DNA from 2 places in the Streptomonospora nanhaiensis genome. Region 1 is predicted to be linked to the other one. Evidence: predicted binding sites of a transcription regulator. Region 1 holds the regulator's gene; the other holds the start of a gene.
What was found. The regulator HrcA, encoded in region 1, represses chaperone genes, less so after heat shock. The targets are predictions, from matches to a motif close to TTGGCACTCTCNNNNNGAGAGTGCCAA.
Positions count from the first base shown of each region.

Region 2: the regulator HrcA is predicted to act here: its motif matches at 1,033-1,059, upstream of HNR12_RS12165 (FmdB family zinc ribbon protein).

Region 1 covers NZ_JACCFO010000001.1:1,942,076-1,946,059, reverse strand. The annotation lists gene HNR12_RS28315 (DUF4870 domain-containing protein) at 1-420, opposite strand, end outside; gene HNR12_RS08370 (DUF3097 family protein) at 523-1,362, opposite strand; gene hrcA (heat-inducible transcriptional repressor HrcA) at 1,625-2,638, shown strand; gene dnaJ (molecular chaperone DnaJ) at 2,639-3,781, shown strand; gene HNR12_RS08355 (16S rRNA (uracil(1498)-N(3))-methyltransferase) at 3,880-3,984, shown strand, end outside.
Region 2 covers NZ_JACCFO010000001.1:2,839,072-2,843,055, forward strand. The annotation lists gene galU (UTP--glucose-1-phosphate uridylyltransferase GalU) at 1-157, opposite strand, end outside; gene HNR12_RS12160 (5-formyltetrahydrofolate cyclo-ligase) at 321-872, shown strand; gene HNR12_RS12165 (FmdB family zinc ribbon protein) at 1,074-1,430, shown strand; gene HNR12_RS12170 (SAF domain-containing protein) at 2,004-2,669, shown strand; gene HNR12_RS12175 (MscL family protein) at 2,770-3,210, shown strand; gene HNR12_RS12180 (D-alanyl-D-alanine carboxypeptidase family protein) at 3,279-3,984, opposite strand, start outside.

The sequences.
Region 1 (3,984 bases):
CTGCCCGCCCGACGGCCGGCCGTAGCCCGGCTGCTCCCCGGTGGGCTGTCCGTATCCGGGCTGGCCGTACCCCGGCTGGGGCTGCTGGTAGGGCTGCCCGCCGTAGGCGGGCCGGCCCCCGGTGGGCTGTCCGTATCCGGGCTGGGGCTGCTGGTAGGGCTGCTGCTGCGGTTGCTGCTGGTAGGGGTCCTGGCCGTATCCGGGCCGGCCGCCCGACGGCCGGCCGTATCCGGGCTGCCCGCCGCTCGGCTGGCCGTAGGCCGGCTGCCCGCCCGAGGGCTGGCCGTATCCGGGCTGGGCGTACCCCGGCTCACCGCCGCCGGGCCGGCCGTCAGAGGGCGCGCGGCCCGAGGCCGGCTGGTCAGCGGAGGGCCCCTCCTGGTCCTGGGGCTGGGGTCGGTTGGGCGGGGTCTCGCTCATCATGTCCCTTGGCTGTGCCGATTGCGTTGGGCCGATTGCCGTCCGGCATCCGGCGGGTCGCCGCGCGTCGCCGCGGCGGGCACCCTGTCCTTCCGGACGAGCCTAGTCTTGCACCCCCTGCGGCGCGGTGACGAAGTCGATGATCTCCTCGACGCGTCCCAGCAGCTCCGGCTCCAGGTCGGCGTAGGAGCGCACCGAGGCGAGGATGCGCCGCCAGGCCTCGCCGGGCTCCTCCGAGCTGCCCAGCGCCCGGAGCACCCCCTCCTTCCACGGCACGCCCCTGGGGACCTCCGGCCAGGCGGCGAACCCCAGCACCGAGGGCTTGACGGCCTGCCAGATGTCGACGAACGGGTGCCCGGTGACCAGCACGTGCGGCGAGCGCACCCGCTCGGCGATGCGGCTCTCCTTGGATCCCGGCACCAGGTGGTCGACCAGCACGCCCAGCCGCCGCTCCGGCCCCGGGCCGAACTCCGCGACGATGTCGGGCAGGTGGTCCACGCCCTCCAGGTACTCCACCACCACGCCCTCGACCCGCAGGTCGTGGCCCCAGATCCTCTCGACCAGTTCGGCGTCGTGCACGCCCTCCACGTAGATCCGGCTCTCCCGGGCCACCTTGGAGCGCGCGCCGCGCACCGCCACCGAACCCGAGGCGCTGCGCAGCGGCCCCGCGGGCGCCGCCGCGGGCCGCACCGCCGTGACGGGGGTACCGTCGACCAGGAACGCCGCCGGCTCCAGGTCGAACACCCGGTGCCGGCCGTTGCGGTCCTCCAGCGTGACGGTGCGCTTGTCCCAGCCCACCACCGCGCCGCAGAACCCCTCGTCGGCGGACTCCAGCACCAGGCCGTGCTCCAGGGGGACCTCGCGCACGGCGCCCTTGCGGGGCCGGCGCCAGTCACCGGCCAGGACGTCGCGGCCGTACCTCTTGCCCGAGTCGGTATGCACGGCGGGGATTGTAGCGGCGCGGTGCGTTCCCACCCGGGTCCGCGCCGCGGCCGCGCGGCACGCGGCGGGGCCGCGCGCCGGTCCCCGGCCTGGTCAGGACCCCGTGTGCGGGGAAAGAGGGGCTGCGCTGGCCCGGCTCCCGCGCCCGGGCGCGTCGCGCGGTGCGCCCGGGCGCCCGCCCTCGCGGTGCCCGTTCCGCGCCGACCTTGCGCAACGGCATAGAATTAGCACTTAGGACCATGGAGTGCCAGGAGGTGAGCGCGTGCTTGACGACCGCAAGCTCGCGGTGCTTCGTGCCATCGTCGAGGACTACGTGGCGACCAAGGAGCCCGTGGGCTCCAAGGCCCTCGCCGACCGCCATACCCTTGGCGTCTCTCCCGCGACCATCCGCAACGACATGGTGGCGCTGGAGGAGGAGGGCTACATCACCCAGCCGCACACCAGCGCCGGGCGGGTGCCCACCGACAAGGGCTACCGCCTCTTCGTCGACCGGCTGTCCACCGTCAAGCCGCTGTCGAGCGCCGAGCGCCGCGCCATCGAGACCTTCCTCGGCGGCGCCGTCGACCTCGACGAGATCGTGGCCCGCACGGTGCGGCTGCTGGCGCAGCTCACCCGGCAGGTCGCCGTGGTCCAGTACCCCTCCCTCACCCGTTCCGCCGTGCAGCACGTCGAACTCGTGCCGCTGGCGGCCCAGCGTGTGATGATGGTGCTGATCACCGACACCGGCCGGGTGGAGCAGCGGGTGATCGACGGCCTCGACCGCGTCGGCGGCGACGCGGTCGAGACCCTGCGCCAGATGCTCAACCGGGCGCTGGTCGGCAAGTGGCTCACCGACGTCCCCGTGGCCGTCGAGGACCTCCCCGCCCAGCTCCCGCCCGACGACCGCCCGCTGGCGGCGGCCGTGCTGTCGGTGCTGCTGGAGAGCCTGGTCGAACGCCACGACGAGAAGATCGTCCTCGGGGGCACGGCCAACCTCGCCGCGATGGACTTCTCGGCCAGCCTGCGCGACGTGCTGGAGGCCCTGGAAGAAAACGTCGTCCTGCTCCGTTTGCTGGGGGAGATGGGCGACGCCCCCATGCTGACGGTGCGCATCGGCGCTGAGAACTCGCACGAGGGCTTCAAGTCCACATCGATCGTGTCGGCGGGCTACGGCATCGGCGACCAGCCGCTCGCCAAGCTCGGTGTGGTGGGTCCGACCCGGATGGATTACCCAGGAACGATGGGAGCGGTACGCGCTGTGGCTCGGTACCTCGGACAGATACTTGCGGGGCGGTAAGTGGCGAGAGACTACTACGCGATCCTTGGCGTGCGGCGCGACGCCTCCAAGGACGAGATCAAGAAGGCGTACCGGCGGCTCGCCCGCGAACTGCACCCCGACGTCAACCCGGACCCCGCCACCCAGGAGCGCTTCAAGGAAGTGACCCAGGCCTACGAGGTCCTCTCCGACGAGAACAAGCGCCGCATGTTCGACATGGGCGCCGACCCGTTCGCCCCCGGCGGCGGCGGTGCGGGCGGCCCGGGCGGCTTCGGCGCGGCGGGCTTCCCCTTCGACGACCTGATGAGCGCGTTCTTCGGCGGCCAGGCCGGCGGCGGGCGGGGCGCGCGCGACCGCGTGCGGCGCGGGCGCAGCATCAAGGTCCGCATCGAACTCGACCTCGCCGAGACCGCGTTCGGCGTGACCAAGGACGTCACCTTCCCCACGGCGGTGCTGTGCACCACCTGCCAGGGCGAGGGCACGGCCAAGGGCACCCACCGCAAGATTTGCGACATGTGCCAGGGCCGCGGCGAGGTCTCCCAGGTCACCCGGTCGTTCCTCGGCCAGGTCATGACCACCCGGCCCTGTCCGCAGTGCTCGGGCCAGGGCACCGTCATCACCGACCCCTGCCCCGACTGCGCCGGCGAGGGCCGCGTGCGCGAGAAGGTCACCCGCAAGGTGCAGATCCCGGCGGGGGTCGAGGACGGCACCCAGATCCAGCTGGCCGGCGAGGGCGAGGTCGGACCCAACGGCGGCCCGCGCGGCGACATCTTCCTGGAGATCGTGCAGCGCCCGCACCCGATCTTCGAGCGGCGCGGCGACGACCTGCACTGCACCATCACCGTGCCGATGACCGCCGCCGCGCTGGGGGCGTCGTTCACCTTCGAGACCCTTGACGGCACCGAGGAGATCGACCTCCGCCCCGGCACCAACTCCGGGCACGTCATCACGCTGCCGGGCCGGGGCACCCGCCACCTCGACCACCACGGGCGCGGCGACCTCATGATCCAGGTCGACGTCGAGACCCCCGCCAAGCTCGACGAGGAGCAGGAGAACCTGCTGCGCAAGTTCGCCGAGCTGCGCGGCGAGGACCAGCCCCCGGGCAAGTTCAGCCCCGGCCGCGGCGGCCTGTTCTCGCGGCTGCGCGACACCTTCACCCGCTGACGGCCCCCGGCCACCGGCCCGCCCGCACCGCGGGCGGGCCGTTTATTGGTTCCCGCGCCGAGCCCCCCGGGCCGGCGCCCGTTGAGAAGGGCGCGCACGTGACCCCACCGGTGTTCCTCGCCGAGGCGGGCGACCTCGCCGCCGACACCGTCGTGCTGTCGGGGCCCGAGGGCCGGCACGCGGCGGCGGTGCGGCGGCTGGAG
Region 2 (3,984 bases), 900 kb from region 1:
CCGCCTCCTCCACCACGTACTGGATCGCCGGCTTGTCGACGATCGGCAGCATCTCCTTGGGCGTGGCCTTGGTCGCGGGCAGGAACCGGGTGCCCAGTCCGGCCGCCGGTACGACGGCCTTGGCCACTCCGGGCGGGCGGCGGTGCGTATCTGTCATGTCGGCACTTTAGGCCAGTCGCGCCGCCCGTGCGGCCCAGCCCCGCCGCCGCGCGCGCCGCCCGGCCGGGCGCGGGGGCGGGGCGGTCCGGCGAAGGGCTGCCGGGGCGCGGGGCGAACTGCCAGACTGCTGTGCCGTGACCACGGTTGAGACGAAGCGGGAGATGCGGCGCCGGATCCTGGCCGCCCGGCGGGCCATGCCCGAGGCCGAGCGCGCGGCGGCGGGCCCGGCGCTGCGCGATGCGCTGGCCGAGGTCCCGCTGCTGACCACGGGCGGCACGGTGGCGCTGTACTACTCGGTGGGCACCGAGCCGGACACCCGCAAGCTGCTCGCGGCCCTGTGGAAGCACGGGACCTACGTGCTGCTGCCGGTGCTGCTGCCCGGCGGCGAACTGGACTGGGCGGCCTACGAGGGCCCGGACAGCCTGGCGCCGGCCGGGCGCGGGCTGGTGGAGCCGCTGGGCCGGCGCTACGGCACCGACGCGCTGCGCCGGGCGGCGGCGGTGCTGTGCCCGGCGCTGGCCGTGGACGGCGCGGGGCGCCGCCTGGGGCGCGGCGCGGGCTGCTACGACCGCGCGCTGGCGCACGTGGGCCCGCACACCCTGACACTGGCGGTGATATACGACACAGAACTGGTGGCGGAGGTCCCGGCCGAGCCCCACGACCGGGCGGTCGACGGCGTGGTGACACCCGGCCGGGGGCTGCTCCGGTTCTAAAGCCGGTCGCGGCACGCGGCGGCGGCGCGGGCGCGGGGGCCCGGCCGGGCGGCCGACGTGGAACAGGGGGGCGGCGGGCGGCGTTGCACGGTATCGGCAGCGCCACCGTGAAGGCGCTCCGCCCCCGATGTCGCGGCTGTGCTGCCCGACCGCGTAATATTTGGCAGTCGACGGGTGAGAGTGCCAGCAAGGAGGACCCCAGTGCCGACGTACCAGTACGCATGCACCGAGTGCGGCTCCCAGTTGGAGGCCGTGCAGAGCTTCAGCGACGACCCGCTGACCGTCTGCCCCGAGTGCCAGGGGCGGCTGCGCAAGGTGTACTCCGCCGTGGGCATCGTGTTCAAGGGCTCCGGCTTCTACCGCACCGACAGCAACTCCTCGTCCAACCGCTCGGTGATGGCGGGGTCGAGCAAGAACGGTGCCAAGGACGACTCCTCGGGCGGCGCCAAGAGCGAGTCCTCGGGCTCGGACTCCGGGTCGGCGTCCTCGGGCTCCGACTCCGCCTCGACGGCCACGACCGGCTCCTCCTCCAGCGCCGCCGCGACCGCCGCGAAGTAGCCTTCACCCGCCCGCGCCCCCTGGGGTGGACGGGCGAAGCGCCGCTCGGCGCACCGTACTCTCGCATCCGGGCGGGCCCCGCCCGCCCGTCGTCTTGGCGTCCCCGCACCGGCCCGGCACAGCCCGTCGACCGTGCGGGGCGTTCGCAACCGACGAACCGTGCGCGCCGGCCGGAGCCGTGCGCACGCCGGCGCCGCCGCCGGCGCTCACGGCCCACCGACTCCCCGGGCCTCCGCGACCGCCTGAGCCGCGCTCCCGTGGCGGCCCCTGTGGACAACCGCGACACGCCACCCCGCCACCCGCCTACCGTGCGGCCATGGACACCACCCGGCACACCACCCCGTTCGCACGGCCGCGCCCCTCCCCCGCCCGCGCTCGCGCCCGTCCGCACCCGGCGCCCGGACCGCCGCTGCGCCCCTGTGGACAACGGCGGCATCCCCCGCCGCCCGCCGCCTACCGTGCGGGCATGGACACCGCGCGCACCGCCCGCCACCCGTTCCCGGGAGCCCGTGCCCGCGCCGCCGCCGCGCGGCGGCGGCGGGCGGCCGCCCAACCGCGTCCCGAGGCCGCGCCGTGAACGCCGGCCTGCGGGCCTTCCGCCTCCTGGCGCGGTGGCGCCGGGCGCTCGGCGCCGCCTGCGCGGCACTGGCCCTCACCGGGGCCGTGCTCCTCCTGCGCCCGACTCCCGCGCCCACCGCCGAGGTCTGGGTGGCGGCGCGGCCGCTGACCGCCCTGGAGCCCATCGCCCCCGGCGACCTCATCCTCCGCGCCCTGCCCGCCGGCGCCGTTCCCGACGGCGCCCTGGAGCCGTCCCACCGCGCCGAGGGGCGTTCGCTCTCCGGCCCCGTCGGCCGGGGCGAGGTCATCACCCGGGCGCGGCTGGCCGATCCCCCCGCGCGGGGCCACGGCCCCGGCATGGTGGCGGCGCCGCTGCGGGTGCCCGACCCCGGCGTGGTGGACCTCCTGCACCCCGGCAGCCGGGTCGACGTCCTCGCCGCCCCGGCCGACCCCGCCGTCGCCACGGCCGCGGACTTCGGCGGCACTGGCGGTCCGGCGGCGGCGCCGGCCGTGACCGTCGTCGAGGACCGCCCGGTCATCGCCGTGCCCGATCCCGGATCCGGCGGCGGACTGGGCGGCGGATCGCCGGGCGGGCTCGTGCTGCTGGCCGTCCGCCCCGACGAGGCCCGCGCGCTCGCCGGCCACGCCGCCGGCCTCCTGTCCATCACCATCCGCGGTTGACCTCTCACCCGGGGTGGTGGATGCTGTCCGGCGTTCCACACCCCCGCAAACGGGCACGTGGACCGGCGAGAATCCGACCCACTGCGTTTTATGAGGAGAGATGAGCGGTTTCCGGCAGTTCCTGATGCAGGGCAACCTCGTGCAGCTCGCGGTGGCGGTGGTGATCGGCGCGGTGTTCGCCGATCTCGTCACCGCCTTCACCGAGGGCTTCATCACCCCACTGATCGGCGTCTTCGGCGGGGTTCCGACCTTCGGCGAGCTGTACTTCGAGGTCAACGGCAGCCGTTTCCTGTACGGCCGGTTCATCGACGCCGCCGTGAGCTTCCTGCTCACGGCGGCCATCGTGTACTTCTTCGTGGTCCTGCCCATGACCAAGGTCCTGGAGCGCTTCACCAAGAAGGAGGAGGCCGCCAACCGCGAGTGCCCGCACTGCCGCAGCGAGATCAGCAAGGCGGCGTCCCGGTGCGCCCACTGCACCTCCGAGGTCACCCCCGAGACCGTCCCGGAGGCCGTCTCCGACGTCTCCGAGCCCGTGTCCTGACCACCGCCGCCGCCCGCGTCCGGCCGGTCCCCCGGGCCGGGCGCGAGCGGCGCGCGGTCCGCCGCGGCCTATCCGTGGGGCGCGTCGTACTCCCAGTGCCAGGGCTCGTAGGGGCTGGAGTACGCCCACTGCGGGTGGAACCAGCCCCACTGCGTGGAGTTCGCCTCAAGCCACGCGAACTGCGGGGTGCCCTCGGTCTGCACGCCGCCGCACATGTCGACCGCCAGGCCCCAGCCGTGGTTGCTGGTACCGGGCACGGCGGCGTTGCCGGGCGGCTGCTCCTGGTAGACGCGGTGCTGGTTGGGCAGGTCGCGGTAGGAGCTGGTGAGGCAGATGGGGGTGCCGAACTCCTCGGTGTAGGCCTGGTTCATCTCCAGGAAGTCCACGGCCGCGTCGGCGCGCAGGAAGTGGCCGCCCTCGTGCAGCTCGCACAGCGCGCCCTGGGGCAGCAGGCCGTTGGGGTAGCCCGACGCCTCCTGGCCGGCGGTGGGGTCGCACTCAACCCCGGCCATGTAGGCGTCGGGGTCCAGACCGCGGTTCTCCAGCTCCTCCGTCAGCTCGCGGGTGCTCTCCTCGGACTGCTCCCGCAGCGCGGCGAGGTCGTCCTCCAGCTCCACCCGCTCCAGCTGGGTCTCGGCCTGGAGGTCCTGGGCCTTGCCCGCGAGGTCGGCCTGCCGGTCGCGCAGGTCGTTGGCCTCCTCCAGCAGCGCCTCCTTGTCGTCGGCGAGCTTGAGGACGTGCGACTCCACCTGGAGGTCCTGGTCGAGGTTGCCC